3 regions of the Kitasatospora sp. NPDC127067 genome follow, and region 1 is predicted to be linked to each of the others. Evidence: riboswitches for the same ligand, from Rfam matches in the RefSeq annotation. Region 1 holds a riboswitch; each other region holds the start of a gene.
What was found. A riboswitch is a leader RNA that binds a small molecule or an ion and turns the genes downstream of it on or off. The one in region 1 is predicted to bind cyclic di-AMP.
Positions count from the first base shown of each region.

Region 2: linked by a shared signal. The riboswitch ahead of ACFWJ4_RS25605 (M23 family metallopeptidase) and the one ahead of ACFWJ4_RS05805 (transglycosylase family protein) in region 1 are both predicted to bind cyclic di-AMP.
Region 3: linked by a shared signal. The riboswitch ahead of ACFWJ4_RS21105 (NlpC/P60 family protein) and the one ahead of ACFWJ4_RS05805 (transglycosylase family protein) in region 1 are both predicted to bind cyclic di-AMP.

Region 1 is NZ_JBHXEM010000008.1:116,963-123,857, forward strand. It holds gene ACFWJ4_RS05790 (glycoside hydrolase family 13 protein) at 1-345, shown strand, start outside; gene ACFWJ4_RS05795 (LacI family DNA-binding transcriptional regulator) at 371-1,390, shown strand; gene ACFWJ4_RS05800 (hypothetical protein) at 1,489-1,689, opposite strand; gene ACFWJ4_RS05805 (transglycosylase family protein) at 1,947-3,332, opposite strand; cyclic di-AMP (ydaO/yuaA leader) riboswitch at 3,319-3,489, opposite strand; gene ACFWJ4_RS05810 (hypothetical protein) at 3,943-4,902, opposite strand; gene ACFWJ4_RS05815 (DUF397 domain-containing protein) at 5,463-5,726, shown strand; gene ACFWJ4_RS05820 (ATP-binding protein) at 6,013-6,588, opposite strand.
Region 2 is NZ_JBHXEM010000070.1:21,269-28,163, reverse strand. It holds gene ACFWJ4_RS25615 (GNAT family N-acetyltransferase) at 1-404, opposite strand, end outside; gene ACFWJ4_RS25610 (hypothetical protein) at 447-1,322, shown strand; gene ACFWJ4_RS25605 (M23 family metallopeptidase) at 1,464-2,312, opposite strand; cyclic di-AMP (ydaO/yuaA leader) riboswitch at 2,325-2,483, opposite strand; gene ACFWJ4_RS25600 (YiaA/YiaB family inner membrane protein) at 2,693-2,983, shown strand; gene ACFWJ4_RS25595 (alpha/beta fold hydrolase) at 3,114-3,941, shown strand; gene ACFWJ4_RS25590 (TetR/AcrR family transcriptional regulator) at 4,022-4,588, shown strand; gene ACFWJ4_RS25585 (SpoIIE family protein phosphatase) at 4,786-6,895, shown strand, end outside.
Region 3 is NZ_JBHXEM010000051.1:13,916-20,810, forward strand. It holds gene ACFWJ4_RS21095 (hypothetical protein) at 1-1,025, opposite strand, end outside; gene ACFWJ4_RS21100 (NlpC/P60 family protein) at 1,208-2,254, opposite strand; gene ACFWJ4_RS21105 (NlpC/P60 family protein) at 2,494-3,630, opposite strand; cyclic di-AMP (ydaO/yuaA leader) riboswitch at 3,641-3,794, opposite strand; gene ACFWJ4_RS21110 (NlpC/P60 family protein) at 4,133-5,170, opposite strand; gene ACFWJ4_RS21115 (NYN domain-containing protein) at 5,369-6,835, opposite strand.

The DNA of each region.
Region 1 (6,895 bases):
GTGGCCGGCGGGCCGTCCTGGCTGCCCCAGCCGGCCGAGTGGGCCGGGCTGAGCGTCGAGGCGCAGACCGGCGACCCGACCTCCACCCTGGAGCTCTACCGCAGCGCGCTGGCCGTCCGCCGGGCGCAGCCCGACCTCGGCGCCGGCACCGGGGTCGAGTGGCTGGAGAGCCCCGAGGGCACCCTGGCGTTCCGTCGCGGCGCCTTCGTCTGCACCGTGAACACCACCGGCGAACCGGTGCGGATCTCCGCCCCGGGCACGCTGCTGCTGGGCTCGGCCGACCTCGTGGTGAACGGCGGCGAGACGGTGCTCGCTCCGGACAGCACCGGCTGGTGGGCGGTCTGACGTGGTTGGAATAGGCTCTGGGACCGTGACTACGGCGCGACTCTCAGACATCGCGGCGCAGGCGGGGGTCAGCGAAGCCACCGTCTCCCGCGTGCTCAACGGCAAGGCGAACGTTTCCGCCGCCACCCGGCAGACCGTGCTGGCGGCGCTCGACGTGCTCGGGTACGAGCGGCCGACCCGTCTTCGCCAGCGCAGCGCCGGGCTGATCGGTCTGATCACGCCCGAGCTGAGCAACCCGATCTTCCCCGCGCTGGCCCAGGTGATCGAGCAGGTGCTCAGCCGGCACGGCTACACGCCGGTGCTGTGCACCCAGACTCCGGGCGGGTCCACCGAGGACGAACTGGTGGAGATGCTGGTGGACCGGGGCGTGGCGGGCATCGTCTTCGTCTCCGGGCTGCACGCCGACACCACCGCCGACCACGACCGCTACGCCCGGCTGGCCGGGCGCGGGGTGCCGTTCGTGCTGATCAACGGCTACAGCGAGAAGATCGACGCGCCGTTCATCTCGCCGGACGACCGGGCCGCGATGTGGATGGCCGTCCAGCACCTGGCCGAACTCGGGCACGAGCGGATCGGGCTGGCCGTCGGTCAGCGCCGGTACGTGCCGGTGCTGCGCAAGATCGAGGGCTTCACGGCCGCGCTGCGCGAGGTGCTCGGACTCTCCCGGGAGCAGGCCGACGACCTCGTCCACCACACGCTGTTCAGCGTGGAGGGCGGGCACGCGGCGGCCGGCGCGCTGCTCGACAAGGGCTGCACGGCGATCGTCTGCGGGAGCGACATGATGGCGCTCGGGGCGATCCGGGCGGTGCGGCAGCGCGGGCTGTCGGTGCCGCAGGACGTGTCGGTGGTCGGCTTCGACGACTCGCCGCTGATCGCGTTCACCGAGCCGCCGTTGACCACGATCCGCCAGCCGGTCGAGGCGATGGCCACGGCGGCGGTGGACGCGCTGCTGGAGGAGGTCGGCGGAAACGCGGCCCAGCGCGGCGAGTTCATGTTCCAGCCGGAGCTGGTGATGCGCGGGTCCACCGGGGCCTGCGCGCGCTGAACCCCGGCCGCCACGGCCGACGGAAGGGCCCCGGAGGGCGGTTGCTCTCCGGGGCCCTTCGGCGTGCGTGCGGTCGGCCGCCCCGGGCCGTCGGGCGGTCAGCCCTCCTGGGCGGTGGGGCGGTCGACGGTCGGTCGGTGCCCGGCGGCCGCCTCGCCGGTACGGGTCTCGGTACGGCGACCGCGGGCCAGGTAGTCGCGCAGGACCAGTTCGACGGCGTCCTGCGGGTTCTTGGTGCCGGAGAGCAACATCGCGTCGATCGCGAGGTTCGCGTCGAGGGTGACGGTGACCTGGGCCATGTGACTCCTCCTCGGGTGCAGAGCAGCAGCATGCCCGTTGGGGCGGGGATCCACCACGGGGATTCGCCATGGGGATTTCACCGCGGGGATTTCACCGCGGGGATTTGCCACGAGGTACGGCCGGAGGCATGCCGGAACCCCCGGGGAGGAGCGACCAGACTCTCCCCGGGGGCGTGGGCGGTCAACGTTCGGACGACAGCTGACAGATGATGAAATCTGTCAGCTGTTATCCGTCGGCTGTCGGCTGTTCGCCGTTCTCAGACCCGGCCGGCGAAGTCCGGGGCCCAGTTGGCGATGCTCTGCTCGCGGACGCCCGAGCTCGGGTTGGCGGCCTCGACGTACTTGCCGTTGCCGACGTAGATCGCGACGTGGTAGACGCCGGAGTCCTTGCCGTTGTTGGACCAGAACAGCAGGTCGCCCGGCTGGAGGCTGTCCAGCGAGACGTGGGTGCTGGCGGCGGCCTGGTCGGCGGCGACGCGCGGGACGGAGACGCCCGCGGCGCGCAGCGCGGCCTGGGTCAGGCCGGAGCAGTCCCAGCCACCGTTGCCGGTGCCGCCGTAGACGTACGCCTGACCGACCTTCGACTCGGCGAAGGAGACCGCGGCGGCCATGCTGCCGGTGGCGGCCGGAGCCTGGGTCTGGGCCGGAGCCTGGGTCTGCGGAGCGGGCTTGGCGGCCGGCTTGGTGGACGGCTTGGCGGCCGGAGTCTGGGCCTGCGCGGTCGGCTGGGCGTTCACGGCACCGCCGTTCGCGGACTGGCCGGACTTCTGCGAGCGGTCGAACCAGGTGAAGTCCGAGCCGGACTTGCCGGTGGCGGCCTGGCCGGCCTGGGCCTGGCCGTTGCCGCCGAAGGACAGCTGCTGGCCCGGGTAGATGCTGTCCGGACCCTCGGTCAGGGTGCCGCGGTTGAGCTCGTACAGCCGCTGCCAGCCGCCCTGCACCTTGTGCTGGTCGGCGATCGCGGACAGCCAGTCGCCCTCGACCACGGTGTAGTCGCCGTTCTGGGCCTGCTGCTGGCGCTTCTGGACCCAGTCGCTCCGGTTTCCGGAGGCGGCGGAGTCGGTGCTGGCCTGCGTGCCGTCCTGGGCGGGCGCGGAGGGCGCGGCGGGCTTGGCGGCCGGGGCCTGGGTCTGCGGAGCGGGCTTGGCGGCCGGGGCGGCCGGCTTGGCGCTCTGCGTGGGCTGCGCGGGCTTGGCGGCGGTCGAGCCCGCGGTGGAGCCCGCCGAGGTGTCGACGGCGGCCGCGGCGCCGCCCTTGGTGAGGCCGGCCTGGACCGAGCACACCGGCCAGGCGCCGGGGCCCTGCGAGGCGAGGACCTTCTCGGCGACGGCGATCTGCTGGTCCTTGGTGGCCAGGTCGGCGCGCGCCGCGAAGGCGGTGCCGCCGAAGGCGGACCAGGTGCTGGAGGTGAACTGGAGGCCGCCGTAGAAGCCGTTGCCCGTGTTGATGCTCCAGTTGCCGCCGCTCTCGCACTGGGCGACCTTGTCCCAGGTGGCGACGGTGGCGGCGGAGGCGGTGCCGGAGGCGATGCAGGGGACGGTGAGGCCGACGCCCGCGACGCCAAGGGCGGCGATCACGCGACGGGTGCGGCTGGACAGACGAGTGCCGTTGGTGGGCAGCATGAAGACGCGGTCCTCTCCCACGCCTGCGAGGTGAGCTGTCGGATTCGGGCTGGAGTTGCCCGGCCGCGCTGTGGGCGCGGCTTCACCCCTAGCCCTGGACCGTTCCGGAGATCGGTCCGGGGCGACTTACCTGTGGGTCCCCCGCTCCTGCCGTGGTGCGATTTCGCGCTGCCAGGACATCCGACGGCAGGACTCGGCGTCGCGGATGAACCGGGTTCGTGTGGTCACGAACGGGGAGCACGTTAATCAGACTTAAGTTCAAACTGCAAACGGCTGTGATGCGCATCACGGTTTAGTGGGAACTGCCAAAATTGCCGCTCTCCATGATCGTAAATGATCGTTTTCAAGCAACCCTGTTGCGGAAGCCCACAACTGGCAGCACTTCAGAAGTGGTGTGACGGCGCGTCGAATCGCGGGCCGGAGTGCCCCGGCGGATGCCGCGACGGCTGTGATGCGAGCGCCCGCGACCGCGTTTCCTATTTCCTTTCAAAAAGGCCAGAACGGACATTCCACTTCATCGCCGTCCGACTTCCGTGCGGGACGGCCATGGGCGGGCGGAGCAAAACCGAAGGGCCCGGAACGCATGCCGTTCCGGGCCCTTCGGTGCGCGCGAACCGGCGCGCGACGTCGACTACCGCCCTGCGGGCCCCTGGGAGGCCGCGTGGGCGCCGCGGACGCCCTCCGGGGCCCCCTCGGCCTCGGAGGCGGCCGCCGCCTCCGCCTCGGCCCGTGCCAGGTCCTCCGGGGACGGCGCGGGCAGCGCCGCCAGGTAGGTGGAGGCGATCAGCTGGCCGACCGACGGGTACGAGCCCAGCGGCGCGGCCGACGGGCAGCCGGTCTCCTCGGCGGCGGTGGCGAGCAGCTCGGAGTCCGCCTCCGGGCCGATCACCAGCGGGGCCAGCGCCGGGCGCTGCGAGCCGGTGTCCCTGAGGTGGTTGACGGCCGCGGCCACCGAGCCGGGCACGTCGAGCGCGGCGGCGACGACCGGCACGGCCAGTCGGGCGGCCAGCAGCACGCCGGTGATGCCGGCCGCCGCGGCCGCGTCCTCGCCGCCGACGGTGGTCAGCACCACGCCGTCCGCGGCGGTCGCGATGGCGAACAGCCGGGCGCGGTCGGCCCGGGCCAGCCCGGCCTCGGACAGCCGGACGTGCACGGCCTCGGCCAGCAGCGGGTGCGGGCCCAGCGGGTCGGTGATGGGCGCGCCGTACTCGGCGGCGAGCGCGTGAAGCTCGGTCAGGAAGGTGTGCGGGCCGGGCACCAGCGGCACCAGGACGGGCGTCGGCAGCCCGGCCTCGGCCGCCATGGCCAGCAGCTCGGCCACGGTGCGGTCCTCGCCGCCCGTGCCCTCGCCGCCGTTGCCGGGCAGGTAGCCGACCGCGGTCCGGACGCCGTTCTGCTCGGTGCGGACGATCGAGAGCAACTCCTCGACGACCGAGCGGGACTCGGGCCCGGCGGTCGCGGGCACGGCGAGCACCAGGGCCGGGGCGCCGGCCGGGATCTCGGGGCGCTCGGGACGACGGTGGCGCCCCCGCGCACGGGAGCCTGGAGTACGGACGGGCAGTGGCGCGCCCGGGATGGCTGCGGTGCTCATGCCGGAGATCGTAGGACATCTGCCCGTCCGGCTTGCAGTCGGCTGCCGCGTGGGTTTCACGCGGTCGCGGTCCGGAGCCCGGTGCGTTTCCGGCGCCGGTCCGGGCACTTTGCCTACAATCCGGACATTCCGCTCCCAATCCCCGCGCGACCGCCGGTGGTTGCCTCGACGCGACCCGAGGGGGCCGACGTTGCACCTGGGGCGCGTGAGATGTCTCACAGCATGAGGATGGTTTGACGGAGGGTCACGGGGGTGCGACTCCCGGCATTCGAAGATCAACATTCAGCGGGGAGGCGCTCACGGCCGGTTATCGCGCGCCCGACGATTCATCGGCTATGTCCGTTTACGTACCGTCAGGAGAAGGGTCCGTGAAGAGTTCGCGGCTGCGGACAAAAGGCCACGTGCACCTGCAACGTCCCGTGCTGATGCACGTGCACTGCAGCTATCATCGCGTCAAGTGAGGCGTTGTGCCGGACCGGTACGGGGCCGGTCCGTTCGTTTCGACGGTGCCGGGGGCGCCGCGCTGGACGACAACTCCGGAAGCTCTTCGGGAGATTTCTATGCACGACTCGCAGGACACGCACGGCTCGTACGACACCTACAACGGGATGGCCGCCGCCGATCTCCAGGGGGTGGTCTGGCAGAAGAGCCGGCACAGCAACTCCCAGGGCAACTGCGTCGAGTTCGCGGCCCTGCCCGGCGGCGATGTGGCGATGCGCAACTCGCGGTTCCCGGACGGCCCGGCCCTCATCTACACCCGGGCCGAGATCGCCGCCCTGCTGCTGGGGGCCAAGGACGGGGAGTTCGACCACCTGGCGGTCTGACCGACCGCCGTGCTCCATCATCGGGGGGCCGTCGTGGGTGCCGACACCACGACGGCCTTTGTCTTTGCCTCCTCCGGGGACCTCTTCACCGGCGGTCTCCGCTTCGGAGGCGTCCGCTCCGGAGGTGTCCGCACTGGACCGGAAGTCCTCGGCGGGGCCGGCTGGAAGGGCCCGGGGTGTGGTCCTCCCGGGGCTTCCGTCGACCGGCCGTGCGCTGCCCGGCGCATGGTCCGTCCTGGGCGCGGCCCGTTCGGGTCGGGGGCCCGGTCGGGGCGCACGGCCCGGCCTAGGCCGAGCGCCGATGCCGTCCGCCGATCTCGACGGGGCCGTCGAGCGGTGAGCGGCCGCCGAGTCCGGGGTGCCCGTCCAGCGGGGAGCCGACGATCGTCTCCGCCTCGAACATTGCCCAGACCACCTTGCCGCTGCCCAGCGGGTGCCAGCCCCAGGAGCGGCTGAACGACTCCACCAGGTGCAGCCCGCGGCCGGATTCGGCGACGAAGTCGGCCTCCCGGGCGATCGGGCCGATGCTGCTCGGATCGCTCACCGCGCAGACCACCTGGGGTGCGCGGTGCACCAGGCTTATTCGGATCGGGAGCCGGCCGTCCGGGGTCGGCTGTATGGGAAAGTCGTACTCGCCCTGGGTGCCGCCCGACGGGTCGGGCCGTGCGCCGATCGCATGCCGGAGCGCGTTGGTCACGAGTTCCGAGGCCACCAGCGCGACGTCGTCGAACAGCTCCGTCAGGCCCCAGTGCTGGAGCGTGCTCCGAGCGAAGTCGCGCGCGGTTCTGACGGCTTCGAAGCGAGGAGCGAGCGTACAGGTGACCACAAGGGGGTCAACCGCCAAAGCCGTACCGGTGCTCATGAAGAGCTCCTCCCATAAGGGGGCGGACACGGCTGGACCCGCCGGGGTCATGCCGGTCACCTCCGACTCGCTCGGCCGCTCGGCCGCCCCCTCGACCAGGCGCGCGCGCACTCGAACGCCCGATGACGCGGGGGACGTCGTCGGGTCGGTGCACGGAGTCGCGCGTGGGGTCGACACGGAGCCCGCGGGATTGCCAGGGATGTGCAGGTGCACGTGCACCATGGTGGTGTGCGCTCACTGCAGATGCAAGAGTCGATTCACGTGCAGTCGCACTATTGGCATATGCAAGCGCCGGATGCACGTGCAT
Region 2 (6,895 bases), on a different contig from region 1:
CGGTGCAGGTCCAGGGCGCCGAAGGCGAAGTCGCAGAGCAGGCCGACGGTCTCGCCCGCGTAGCCGCGGCCCCAGGACGCGCGGGCCAGCACGCACCCGAGCTGAGCGGCGCGGTGCCCGTCCAGGGTGAGCGAGGCCTGCCCGATCGGCGTCGCGTCCGCCGGCTCCTCGGCGTCGGCGAGCCTGGTGACGGCGAGCCGGTAGGTGTCCCGCTCCTCGGCCATCGCCTCCTCCAGGTAGAGCTCGATCTGGTCGGCGCAGTCCTCCCGGCCGCTCGGCCCGAAGGGCAGGTGGCGGGTGACCTCCGGGTCGCCGAACAGCGCGTGCAGCGCGTCCACGTCGTCCTCGGTGAGGTGGTACTCGCGGACGGCCAGTCGCGGGCCGGTGAGTCGTACGGGGACCATGGCTGCCGACCCTATCCCCGCCCGGCGGCTACCGTTCGGACTATGAACGACGAAGACCTGCGGCTCGCCCCCCGCACCAAGGCCGCCGACCTGCTCGCCTGGGCGGCCGGGCAGGACCGCGCGCCGGTGGCCGAGGCGCCGCTGCGCGCGGTGCTGGCGCTGCTGGAGCTGGGCGACGGCAGGATGCACGACGGCTGGCCGGAACTGACCTCCGACGCGGTGGAGCACCTGCTGTACGAGCGGCTCCACCTGTACGTCCAACCCGCACCCGAGGAGGACCCGCTCGCCTACGGCGACGCCGTCCGGCTGCTGATCGACCACCAGCGGGCGGCCCGGCGGCTGAACGCCAAGCGCCAGGAGCGGCTGCACGAGGAGGCCGAGTGGCAGGGCGAGGTCGCGGCCGGGCTGCTGCGCCGCGCCGACCTGGTGACCTGGCCCCGGCTGTACGCGGTGCTGCTGCACGCGTACGGGGTGGACGTCACGGACGGGGCGGCGGTGCGGGACTGGCTGGCCGGCTTCGCGGAGCTCGCGGAGGAGGACCGGCTGGCCGCGTACGAGGCGCTGGTGCCGGCCGGCTGGCTGGACGAGCCGGACGAGCAGGGCTGGGGCCCGGGCCGGGTGCTGTCGGTCGGCATGGCCACGGACGGCGCCCGGCGGCTGCTGGAGCAGGGCCTGATGCGGCGCAGCTACCGCAACCTGGCCGAGCTGACCGCGCAGGGGCGGCCGATGCCGGACGAACTGGCCGGCGACTTCGGGCAGTTCGAGGAGGCGGCGGTCGACGCGGCGCTCGACCTGTTCGGCGGGTGGACGGTGCCGGGGCTGCCCCGGCTGCTGGTGACGGAGTTCCCGGAGCTGGCGCCGGAGCCGGGCCAGGAGGAGATCGAGGCGTACCTGGCGCAGCTGCCCGCCGAGGAGTGAGACCTCGCACGAAGGCCCCGGCCCGGAGCGGCTGCTCCGGGCCGGGGCCTTCTCGCGTGCACGTCGGGTTTCTCGCGCGGGTGCGCGGGCCTCTCGCGGGTGCGCGGGCCTCTCGCGGGTGCGTCGGGTTTCTGGCGCGGGTCAGGGGTTGAGGCCGCGCTGCTGGAGCCAGGGCTCCGGGTCGACCGGGGCGCCGCCGCCGGGGCGGACCTCCATGTGCAGGTGCGGCCCGGTGACGTTGCCGGTCGCGCCGACCTTGCCGATCTGCTGGCCGGGGGCGACCTTGCCGGAGCCCTTGGTGATCGAGGAGAGGTGGCAGTACCAGATCTCGGTGCCGTCGGGCAGGGTCTCGACGATCCGGTAGCCGTACGAGCCGGCCCAGCCGGCCGAGGTGATGGTGCCCTGGCCGAGCGCGTAGACCGGGGTGCCGGTGTCGGCGGCGAAGTCCAGGCCGGTGTGCAGGTTGGCCCAGTAGCGGGCGCTCTGGCCGTAGTGGGCGGAGAGCCGGTAGTCCTTCACCGGGAGGGTGAGGGCGGCGGCCTTGACCCGCTCGGCCTCCTCGGCGGCGCGCTTGGCCTCGGCCTCCTTGGCGACGGCCTTGGCCTCCGCCTCCTGCGCGGCCTGGAGCCGGGCGGTCTCCTCGGCGGCGGTGCGCTGGCTGTCGGCCTGGTGCTGGATGCGGGCGGCGAGCGCGAGGCCGGGGTCGGCGGAGAGGGCGACCAGGGTCTCGTCCGGGGCCTCGACGGCGGGGGCGGCGGCCGGGGTCGCCGAGGCGAAGCCGGTGGCGCCCAGGGTGGCGGCGACGGCGGTGACGCCGAGCAGTGGGGAGGCTCCGCGGGTCTGACGCGGCATCCGGTGGCGGTTGGTCTCGACCTCCGAGGGGAAGTCCTCCGGGCCGAAGGCCTCGGGGCCGTCCGTGCCGGGGTGGTCGAGGAGCTGGGTACCGGCTGCGAAGCCGGCCGGGTGTGCCGGGGTGTGCGTCGACGCCACGGAGGCGCGCTCCTTTCCTTCCTTCGCGCCTACCGGGTTAGCTGACGGGTTCGGAGCAGGAAGGTCTCCTACGGCTGGGCCGGGGCCCCGCCGATTCACCCCAAGGAACGTGGTTCCCCGGCTCCCTGACCTGCCCGGAGGCGGGTCGGCGGGATTAGGCGACGGCGCACGGTGCCGTCTGGGTACGGCGTTGACAACCGCGCTGCGTTATCAAACGTTAATCCTAGGAGGCTCTGATTCCAAGCCATCCGTTCGGAGCAGCCTAGGGCAAAGTGATCGGACGTCAACGAACGACACCGGCGAACACCCCCCTGGCACACGGTCCGATCTGAGTACTCCTACTCATGTGCGCCCCGGCCGGGCGGCCACATCCTGGCGCCATGAGCACATCGATGCAGACCCGCACCACGGCCGCGTACCACATCCAGGCCGTCCTCTCCTTCGCCCTGTCGGGCGTCGCCCTCGCCGTCGGGATCGCCTACCTGCCGGTCGGCGGATGGACCAGGGCCTTCCTCGGGATCGGCCTCCTCTACACCGTCACCTCGGCGTTCACGCTGGCGAAGGTGATCCGGGACCGGCAGGAGTCCAACGAGATGGTCACCCGGGTGGACCAGGCCAGGCTGGAGAAGCTGCTCAGCGAGCACGACCCGTTCAAGGTGGAGGGAGTCTGATCGCCCCTTCCACTCCTTCCGCTCCAGCCCTCGCCCGGCCGTCCGCTTGACGGCTAAGGCTATTAGCCTTAGCTTTATGGCTATCGGCCCGCACGCCGATGTCCCGCACCGGCGGCCCGAGGAGGACCCCATGAACGGCACCACCACCCCGAGCACCCAGTACCTGACCGTTCCCGGCGGCCGGATCGCCTTCGACGACACCCGGCAGGGCGACGGCACCCCCGTCGTCCTGCTCCCGGGCATGCTCGACAGCCGGGCCGCCTACCGGCACCTGCGCCCGCTGCTCGTCGCCGCCGGCCACCGCGTCGTCACCGTGGACCTGCGGGGCTTCGGCGAGTCCTCCGTCGAGTGGGACGACTACGGCCCGGCCGCCATCGCCGGCGACGTCCTCGCCCTGCTCGACCACCTCGGCATCGAGCGCGCCGTCCTCGCCGGGAACTCCTACACCGGGGCGACCGTCGTCAGGGCCGCCGGCGACGCGCCCGAGCGGGTCGCCGGGATCGTCCTGCTCAACGCCTTCGTCGAGAACCCGCCGCCGGGCGCCCTGATGCGCGGCGTCATGGGCCTGATGGGCGCCGCCCTCGTCCACTGGCCGGCCTCCTGGGGCTTCTACCTGCGCCGGATGGCCTTCCCGGGCGCCAAGCCCGCCGACTTCGACGCGTACGTGGACGGACTGGTCGCCGCGCTGCGCACCCCGGGGCGGAAGACCGCCACCCGCGGGTACGTCCACGGCGACTCGGCACCGGTCGGCTGGACGGCCGCGGTGCGGTGCCCGGCCCTGGTGGTCATGGGCAGCAAGGACCCCGACTTCCCGAAGCCGCAGCTCGTCGCCGACCGGCAGGCCGCCGCGCTCGGCGCGCGCAAGGTGATGATCGAGGGGTCCGGGCACTACCCGATGGCCGACAACCCCACGGCCACCGCCGACGCCCTGCTGCCGTTCCTCGCCGAGCTCGGCTGAGCCCCGCCCGTCCCCACCGCCCGCCCCTGCCTGGCCCCGCCCGATCCACCCGACGTCATCCGTACGGAGAGCCCGAACCCATGCCCCGCGTAGGACTGACCCCCGACCAGGTCGTCGACCACGCCCTCGCCCTCATCGACGAGCAGGGCGCCGAGGCCCTCACGCTGGCCTCCGTCGCCGCCCGGGCCGGGGTCGCCACCCCCTCGCTGTACAAGCACGTCAGCGGCGGCCTCGCCGCGCTGCGGCTGCTGATCGCCGTACGGGTCACCGGGGACCTGGCCGACCGGCTGGCCGAGGCGGCCGTCGGGCGCAGCGGGGACGACGCCGTCGCCGCCGTGCTGCGCGCCTACCACGCGTACGCCACCGCGCACCCGCACCGCTACAACGCCCTCCCCCAGGCCCCGCAGCCCGACGACGACCTGGCCCGCGCGGGCGCCCGACTCGTCGGCGTGATCATCGCCGTCCTGCGGGAGTACGGCCTCGAAGGCTCCGAGGCGATCCACGCCGCCCGCACCGTCCGCTCCCTCGCCCACGGCTTCGCCTCCCTCACCACCGCCGGCGGCTTCCGGCTGGCCGAGGACCTCGCCACCACCCACGACCGCCTCATCGCCACCCTCACCACCGGCCTCCGCGCCTGGCCCGCGTAGGGGGCCGGCCCGCACGGACCCGGAGGGCGGCACCGCCCGCGCGCCGGAAGCCGGCCGGGCCGACTTCCCGCGCCGGGCCGCGCCCGGACGACCGCCGGTGCGGACGGCCACCTCGCCGGTGCCGGTGCGACGGCCCGGTCCCCGTTCACCTCTTGAGGAACCATTCACCGCTTGGGGAAATGGGGTATTAAGGGTCAGTGCCCCTGGAGCCCGCCGACAGTCCGACCGCGCGCAGTGCGATGCGCTGCGTGCGCCTGCTGCTCGGCTGCACCAGCGCCGCCGAGCTGCTCGGCACCGTACTGGCCGAGGGCCCGAGCTGGATCACCGGCGAGGGGTCCGCGCTGTACCTGCTGGACTCCGCCGGGATGCTCCGGCTGACCGCCTCGCACGGGCTGCCGGACTGGGCGCACGAGCGCTACGGCGTGGTCGATCCGGCCGGGGAGCTGCCCGCCGCGATGGCCCTGCGGCTGCGGCGCCCGTACCTGCTCAGCCCCGAGCACACCAGCGTCGACTACCCGAACGCGAACGCCGGACTGGGCACCGGGATGGTCGCCGTGATCGCCCTGCCGATGGTCGTGGACGAGCGGCCGATCGGGGTGCTCGCCCTCGCGCTGGCCCACCGGGGCACCGTCCCGCGCCGCGACCTGGACGTCCTGGAGACCGTCGCCGAGGCCTGCGCGCACCGGCTCTCGCACCTGCTGGACCATGCCGACGCCCATCTGCCGCACGGCACCCGCGCACCCTACGGCGTCCGGTTGCCCGAGGGTCCGCGGGCGGCGGACGGCCGCCCGGCCGGGCCGGCCCACCCGCTGCTGTCGCTGGCGGTGCGGGCCGCCGGGCACGGCGCCTTCGAGCGCGACCTGGTCACCGGCGAGAGCTACTGGGACGCCGAGGCGTTCCGGGTGGCCGGGCGGCCGGCCGCCCCGGACGGCGCCGCTCCCGAGCTGGACCGGCTGGTCCACCCGGAGGACCTGCCGGACGTGCAGGCCGCGCTCGCCGAGGCGCTGGCCACCGGCGGCCGCTACCGGATCGGCTACCGGGTGCTGCGGCCCGGCGGCCGGCCCGCCCGGGTCGAGGAGTCCGGCGAGGTGATGCTGGACGTGCACGGGCGGCCGGTGCGGATCGCCGGGCTGCTGGCCGAGGCCGGGTACCGGGAGCAGCCGCCGGCCGAGGAGCGGAACTCCCCGGCCGCCGCCCGGACGGCGCTGCTGCTGACGCTCACCCGGGCGCTGTCCCGGGCGGTGACCGTCCGGGACGTCACCACGGCCGTCACCGACGTCGCCCGTCCGGCGCTCGGCGCCGCCGGCATCGTCCTGGACCTGGTGGACGCGGGCCGGCTGCTGCCCGTCTCGCACACCGTGTACGGGGGCCCGCGCCGCACCGAACTCACCCGTCTGGCGGATCTGTCCGAGGGCGTGATGCAGCGGTCGCTGGCCCGTTCCGCCCCGCTGTTCAGCGAGCCCTCGGCGGCCCGTTCCCGGCGCGATCCGCTCGCCCCGGCCGCCTGGGCGGTGCTGCCGCTGGTCGCCTCCGGGCAGCAGGTGGGCTCCTGCCTGATCACCTTCGCCGCCGAGCGGGTGTTCAGCCGCGAGGACCGCACCCTGTACTCGGCCTTCGCCGGCATCCTGGCGCAGTCCCTGGAGCGGGCCCGGCTGTACGACACCCACCACCACCGGGCCTCCGAGCTGCAGCGGGCGATGCTCCCGCGCACCCTGCCCCGGCTGTCCGGGATCGCCAGCGCCGCCCGCTACCTGCCGAGCACCGAGGGCATGCAGATCGGTGGCGACTGGTACGACCTGCTGCGGCTGCCGGAGGGCCGGATCGGGCTGGTGATCGGCGACGTCCAGGGCCACAACGCCGAGGCCACCGCGGTGATGGGCCAACTGCGCAGCGGGCTGCGGGCGTACGCGACGGACGGGCACGACCCGGCCGCCACCCTGACCCGCACCAGCCGGCTGCTGGCCGAGCTGGACACCGAGCTGTTCGCGACCTGCCTCTACCTGACCCTGGATCCGGCCGACGGCGCGCTGACCGCCGCCCGGGCCGGGCACCCGGCGCCGGTGCGGATCACCGCCGACGCCGCGGCCGTCGAGCTGGAGCTGCCGGGCGGGCCGCCGCTGGGGGTGGACCCGGAGCAGCCGTACCCGCTGGCGGTGGAGCGGCTGGCGGTCGGGGAGACGCTGCTGGCGTACACCGACGGGCTGGTCGAGGACCGCGAGGAGGACTACGACGAGTCGGTGCAGCGGATGCTCGGCGGGCTCGAACTGTGGGCGCGGCAGACCGGTCCGGGGCGGATCGGCCCGGCAC
Region 3 (6,895 bases), on a different contig from region 1:
CTCAGCTCCGCCATCCGCGCCAGCCACTGCCGGGTGAACTCCTCCAGCCCGACGCCCAGCTCGCGGCGCATCAGCCGGTCGGTGCGGCGCTCCCGGTCCTCGCCCTGCCCGTCGGCCGCGCCGATCGCGCGGTAGAAGGCGACCAGCCGCTGCGGCCCGTGGGTGCGGGCGATCAGCTCGCAGGCCAGCCAGGACTGCTCGTAGGCCTGGGCGATGCCGGTGGCCCCGGCGGCGAAGTCCCGGTCGGCGGGCAGCGCGGTGGGCGTCCTCCCGGCGGCGACGTCCCGGGCCAGCTCGGGGGCGACCTGCTGCGGGCTGCGGCCCGAGTCGCGGTACGCCGTCCAGTCGGCGACGCCCTCGGAGAGCCACAGCGGGGTCCAGGCCCGGGTGTCGGCCCTGGTCGCGACGTGGGTGGCCTCGTGGGTGATCACCACCTGGCGGCCGAAGTCGCTGAGCCGGCCGTACACCTCCGGGTTGACCAGCACCCGGTCCGCCGGGGTGTGCCACGGTGCGCCCGGGGCGGCCACGGTGACCGCCGCCATGCCCGTCCAGCCGTCCGGGTCGCCCTCCAGCAGCCGGGCGAACTGCTCCTCGGTGGCGGGCCGCTCCAGCAGCAGCCGCTCCGGCCAGGCGCCGCCCCAGACCTCGGTGACGGCGGGCACCGCCCGGTCCCCCACCGCGGCCAGCTCGGCCGGGTCGGGCCCGGCGGCCGGCCCGACCACCAGGCAGTTCGCTCCCGGAGCCGACCGGAGCGGCCCGAAGTCCCACGGCGCGGGCGGGCCGCCCGCGCTCTCCTCGCGCTCGACCCGCCAGCCGTCGCCGGCCCGGACCAGCTCGATCCGGCGCGGGTACACCACCGGGTACTCGTCGTACCCGGCGATCCGCACCGCCAGTTCGGCGGCGGCGGTCAGCCGCTCCGGCCCGCCGGAGGCGGCGAGCACCAGGTTGCGGTACCCCGCCCCGGCCACCGGCAGCCCGGCCCACGGCGGCGCCGAACGCGCCCGCTCCGCCAGCGCGGCGGCCACCTCGGCGTGCCGGTCCGCCGAGCGGGCCGCGGGCGCCGCCGGGGCGGCGGGAGGCAGCGACAGCTGGGCCAGCCCACCGGCCGCGAGCAGCAGCGCGCCCCGCCGGGACAGCGTCCGGCGGGGGCGGGAGCCGGATATACCGGCGGGGCCAGTGGGGTCGGCGGGGCCGGACGGCGGGGCGTTCAGAGCCGGACCACCCCGGAGACCGGCATGGCGGTGACGCTCTCGTAGCGGACCTTGGCTCCCGGGCGGGGGGCGTGCACGATCACGCCGCCGCCGGCGTACATGCCGACGTGGTGCATGTCCCGGTAGAAGATCACCAGGTCTCCCGGTCGCGCTTCGGACAGGCTGACCCGCTGCCCGGCGTACGCCTGGGCCTGCGAGGTGCGCGGCAGGGTCACTCCGGCCTGCCGCCAGCTGTAGTACATCAGACCGGAGCAGTCGAACGCGTACGGGCCGGTGGCCCCGTAGACGTACGGGGAGCCGATCATCCGCACCGCGGCGGCCAGCGCGGCGGCCCCGCGCTCGGAGGCGGGCGGGGCGGTGCCGAGGTCCAGCCGGTCGGTGCCCCGGGTGGCGCGCTGCTCGGCGTCCCGGGCGTCCTGGACCGTCAGCCGGGCCCGCTCGGCGGCGCCCAGACCGTTCAGCAGCTTCTGCGCCCTGGCCAGCCGCTGCTGGATCTGCTGCTTGCTGTCGGCGAGCGAGCGGCGGGTCCGGTCCAGCTCGTCGAGCTTGCCGGCCGCCTCGGTCCGGCGCTGGTCGAGCCGGCGCTGCTGGGCGACCAGCTCGTGCAGGGTCTCCTGCTGGCGCGCGGCGGCCTGGCCCAGGGCGCGGGCGCGGGACAGGTAGCCCTCCGGGTCGGGCGAGAGGATGAGCTGGGCGGTCTGGGTCATCCCGCCGCCGCGGTACTCGGCCCCGGCCACCGTCGCGAGGTCGCCCCGCAGCCCGTTGAGCTGGTCCTGGGCCACGGCGATCTCGCCCTGGAGGATCGTGGTCTCGCCCTGGAGCCGCCGCTGGGCCTCCTGCGCCGCGTTGGCCTTCTCGGACGCCTGCTCGGCCTCGTCGTACAGCTGTTCCACCTGCGTCTTGACGTCCTGGCGGTCGCCCGGGTCGGGGCTGCCGGGGGCGGCCTGGGCGCTGCCTCCGGCGGCCACACCCAGGGCGGTGGCGGCGGCCGCGGTCAGCACCAGCGCCCGGGCGAGCAGTTGGGAACGGCGGTGCACGGGCATGGCGGCAGCGGCTCCAATCCTGCGGCGCGGCTCCCGCCGCCGCACCAGGACGGGCGGCCGTCGAGCGGGAGTCCGGTGGCAGACGTTAGCGAGTCAGGGCAAGCGAGTCCAAACCCCTGCCAACCCGAATATTCAGGCTGTTGTCGGACATTTGATCGGCCCTCGGGAAAAGCCGCAGGAAAAACCGCAGGCCCGGCCTCCCCTGGGGGAGGCCGGGCCTGGAAGCGTCCGGGCGGTGATCAGACCCGCACGATGGAGGCCAGCGGCATGTTGGTGACGGCCTCGTAGCGCACCGACGCGCCCGGCTTGGGCGCGTGCAGCACCTGGCCGTTGCCCGCGTAGATGCCGACGTGGTGGGCGTCGGTGTAGAAGATCAGCAGGTCGCCGGGCTGGGCCTGGGAGATGTCCGAGCCGATCCGGGTGCCGGCCGAGGCCTGCGCCTGCGAGGTGCGCGGCAGCGACACGCCCGCCTGGTTGAACGCCCAGACCATCAGGCCGGAGCAGTCGAAGGAGCCCGGGCCGGTGGCGCCCCAGACGTACGGGCTGCCGATCTTGGAGGCGGCGGCCGAGAGCGCGGCGGCACCGCGCGAGCTGCCCGGGGCCACCTTCACCGGGGAGGAGGCGGTCGAGCCGGCCGAGGCGGTCGAGCCGGCCGCGAGGTCGCCGCGGCTGTTGTCGCGGGAGGCGCGGTCGGCCTGCTGCTGCTGGGCCTGCGCGGCGTCGGCCTTGGCCTTGGCGTCGGCCGCGGCCTTCTCCTCGGCCTGGCGCAGCGCCTGGCGCTCCTGCTCGGTCAGCGTGTTGAGCAGGTCCTGGGCCGCCTTCAGCTTGCCCTGGACCTCCTCCTTGGAGGCCTTCAGCTGCTGGGTGGTCGACTCCAGCTCGGCGAGCTTGCCCTGGGCCTCGTTGCGGTCCTGGTCGAGCTTGCGCTGCTGCTCCTGGAGCTCCTTCAGCTGACCCTTCTGGGTGCTGCCGGCCTGGTTCAGCGCGTCGGCCTGGCTGAGGAAGGTGTCCGGGCTGGAGGAGAACATCAGCTGGACGGTCGGGGATATGCCCCCGTTGCGGTACTGCTCGCCGGCGATCTCGGCCAGGCCGCCCTGGAGCTCGGTGACCTGGGCCTGCTGACGGGCCACCTGGTCCTGCATGCCGGAGACCTGCTTCTCCAGCTCCTGCTGCTTGGCCTGGGCCGCGTTGTAGTTCTCGGTCGCGATCTCGGCCTGCTCGTTGAGCTGGTCGACCTGCCCCTTGACCTGTTCCTTGGTCGGCTGCGGGTCGGCGTGGGCGCCTTGCGCGGAGAGGACGACGGCTGCCGCGGCGACACCGGTCAGGATCGAGACCCGGGCGCGGCCTGCGGGCTTGGGACGACGATGGGACGCCACGAAGGCGGACTCCTTCTTCCTACGTCCGCCTACCGGGTGAGCTGACGGGTTCGGGCCGGAAGCATGCCCTACGACGCCTCACGGCCGTTCCATCGGCCGACCTGGCGTCGATTCACCCCGGAGGAACGTGGTTCCCCGGCTCCGCTCCGCAGCGCCCCCAAACCACTGGGCTCCCCTGTCGGGCAGTCGCTTCGACCTGCCCCGCTGCCTCACGAACTCGACGGTAACCACCGCCGCCACCCTGGCTGGGCGATCGACAGTGCGGTGGTTCAGGGCACGACCCTAGTAACTGAACCGTGATCCGTTCAAATCCTTGTCAGAAAAAAGACCGAAGATTTCCCAAGTTCTTCTGTGAAAATGACCGATGGTGACCACTGGCACACAGAAGGCTGATCAGTTCTCAGCATGTGGCCGCGAAGGGGCGGAAAGCCGAACGCCACCCCCGCACGAGGGGTGGCGCTTTTCACAGCCCCCGGAAGGGCCTCGCGGGCGTGTCGGGCCGTCAGACCCGGCGGATGGTGTTGATCGACATCGCGTCGGCCTTCATCACCTTCACCACGTCACCGGTGTGCGGCGCGTGGACCACCATGCCGTTGCCGATGTACATCCCGACGTGGTGCATGTCGTTGCCGTAGACCACCAGGTCGCCCGGCTGGGCCTGGTCCAGCGAGGGCACCCGGGTGCCGTAGTGGCCCTGCTCCTGCGAGGTGCGCGGCAGCGAGACGCCCGCCTGCCCGTACGCCCAGACCATCAGGCCCGAGCAGTCGAAGGTGGTCGAGCCGGTGGCGCCCCACACGTACGGCGAGCCCTGCTTGCTCATCGCCTTGGCCATCGCCACGGCCGCGTAGCCGCTGGCCGGCGGCAGGCTGCTGAGGTCGACCCGGTCGCTGCCGCGCGAGGCGCGGTCGTCCTGCGCCTGCTGGGCCTTCAGCGCGGCGCGGTCGGTGGCGCTCAGCGAGTTCAGCAGGTCCTGGGCGGCCTTCAGCTTGGTGTTGACGTCCGCCTTGGCCTGGTTCAGGTCCTTGGTGGTGGTGTCCAGCGAGGCGAGCACGGCGGAGGCCTCGACCTTCTCCTGGTCCAGCCGGCGCTGCTGGTCCAGCAGCCCCTTGAGCGCCTCGGCCTGACTGCTGCTGGCCTGCTGAACGGTGGAGGCCTTCTCCAGGTAGCCGGACGGGTCGGAGGTGAGCATCAGCTGGACGGACGGGTCGATGCCGCCGGTGCGGTACTGCTCCCCCGCCACCTCGGCGAGACCGCCCTGGAGCTGGGTCATCTGCTCCTGGCTGCGGGCCACCTGGTCCTGCAGCTGGTCGGCCTGCTTGCGCAGCTGGTCGGCCCGCTCCTTGGCGCCGTTGTACTTCTCCGCCGCCTGCTCCTGCTCCTCCTGGAGCTGGTCGATCTGCGCCTTGACATCCGTTTTGTTCGGCTGCGGCGCGGCGTGCGCGGCCACCTGGGCGGAGAGGGCGACCGCGGTCGCAGCAGCAGCGGTGAGCACGGAGATCCGCGCGCGGCTCGGCTGCTTGGGACGGCGGTGGGAGGCCAAGGGTCCTGCTCCTTCTTCCAACGGACTCACCTGATGGGATGAGATTCCGGAAAATAGGTTTGACGCCAGACCCTAGTGAAGATCTATCCGTTTTGCCACTCCCCCGTAGGTGTGAACTCCGGTCCGCACACTGACGACACGGGACCCGCACACCACCCCGGAACCACTCCTGACCAGGCATCGCACGGCCGCTCGGGATCAGGGGCGCGCCAGCCGGTTCAGCAGCAGCACCGAGGCCACGGGGCGCGCGCCCGCCTTCCGCACGCCGTCCGCGACCTCCCGGTCGGTGGACACCACCACCACCGGACGGCCCTGCGGCTCGGCCCGCACCAGACGGCGGATCAGCTCGTCGGCCGTCTCCCCGGTCCGGCTGAACCGCACCCGGACCCCGCGCGGCGGCGCCATGATCACCGGGACGTCGAGGTCCTGCCCGTCGAACACGCAGGTGACCTCCGCCTGGGTGCGCTGCGCCAGCATCGCCAGCCCGCCCAGCAGCCGGATCCGCTGCTGCTCCAGCGGCAGCGTCGGATAACCGGTCTTGGTCACGTTGTAGCCGTCCACCACCAGGTGCACCTGGGGGATCGCCAGCAGCTGGTCCAGCAGCGCCGGATCGTCCTCGGCCAGCCCGCGCCGGGCCACGTCGTGGGGCGAGGCCGCCCCCGGCACCACCGCCTCCACCAGGTCCGCCGGGCGGATCTGGGAGACCGGCAGCGCCAGCTCCCGCTGGAGCCCCTGGGCCGACTGCAGCACGGTGTCCAGCAGCAGCCGCAGCCGCATGTCCTCGACGCTGCGCCCCTCACGGGCCGACCGGCGGCCCTGCTCGACCGCGTTCTCCAGCTCCGAGACCCGGTGCCTGAGCCTGCGCGCCTCGGTCTCGGCCGCACCGCGCTCGGCCGCGGCCTGCGCCTTCAGCGCTTCCAGCTCGCCGGCCACCCTGCGGGTCTCGGCCTGCGCCCGGCGGGTGTCGCTCTCCAGCGACCGCACCTTCTTGCGCAGCGACTCGGCCTCCTTGCGGACGCCGTCCGACTCGGCCCGCTGCCGGTCCACGTCAGCCCGCGCGGAGGCCCGCACCTCGGCCAGCTCCGCCTGCAGCTTCTCCGCCAGCCGGGCCGACTCCGCGGCCGCGTCCTCGGCACCGGCCCGCTCGGCCTCCTCGCCGGCCTCGGCCACCAGCCGGCTCCAGCCCGCCGAACGCACCAGGTAGGCGGCGGCCGCGACGTCCATCGGATCGGCGGCGCTCGGGACGGTGCCCGACTCCAGCGCCTTCACCAGGTCCGGCTGCCCGAGGCGCAGCCGCTCCGCTATCCGCACCCGGAAGGCCGGCTCCGCCTCCAGGGCCGCCGCCAGCGCGGTGGCCGCGTACTTGGCCCGCCGCGCCGGGGTGAACTTCACGTACTGACGCAGGCTCTGCGGGAGCTCGCCCGCCGGCAGCCCGCCGAGCGCGTCCGAGGCCAGCCCGACCACTCGCCGGCGCACGCCCTCGGGCAGCGGCCGGTCGAGCTTCTCGACGGCGTGCTCCGCCGCGGGCTCGGAGGAGTCGTTCGCCGCCCCGGCCGCCGCCCCGGCCCGGGCCTCGGCCGCAGCGGGCTGAAGCCCCTGGGCTTCGCCGGGCTCCTTCGCTGCGTCCACCACGTCCTCGGCTCCGATCCTGGTCCAGCGGGGCACGGCCGCGACCTCCCCCTGTCGTCACGCTCCGTGCGTCTTGTTCTGCATTGTCCCGTGCGG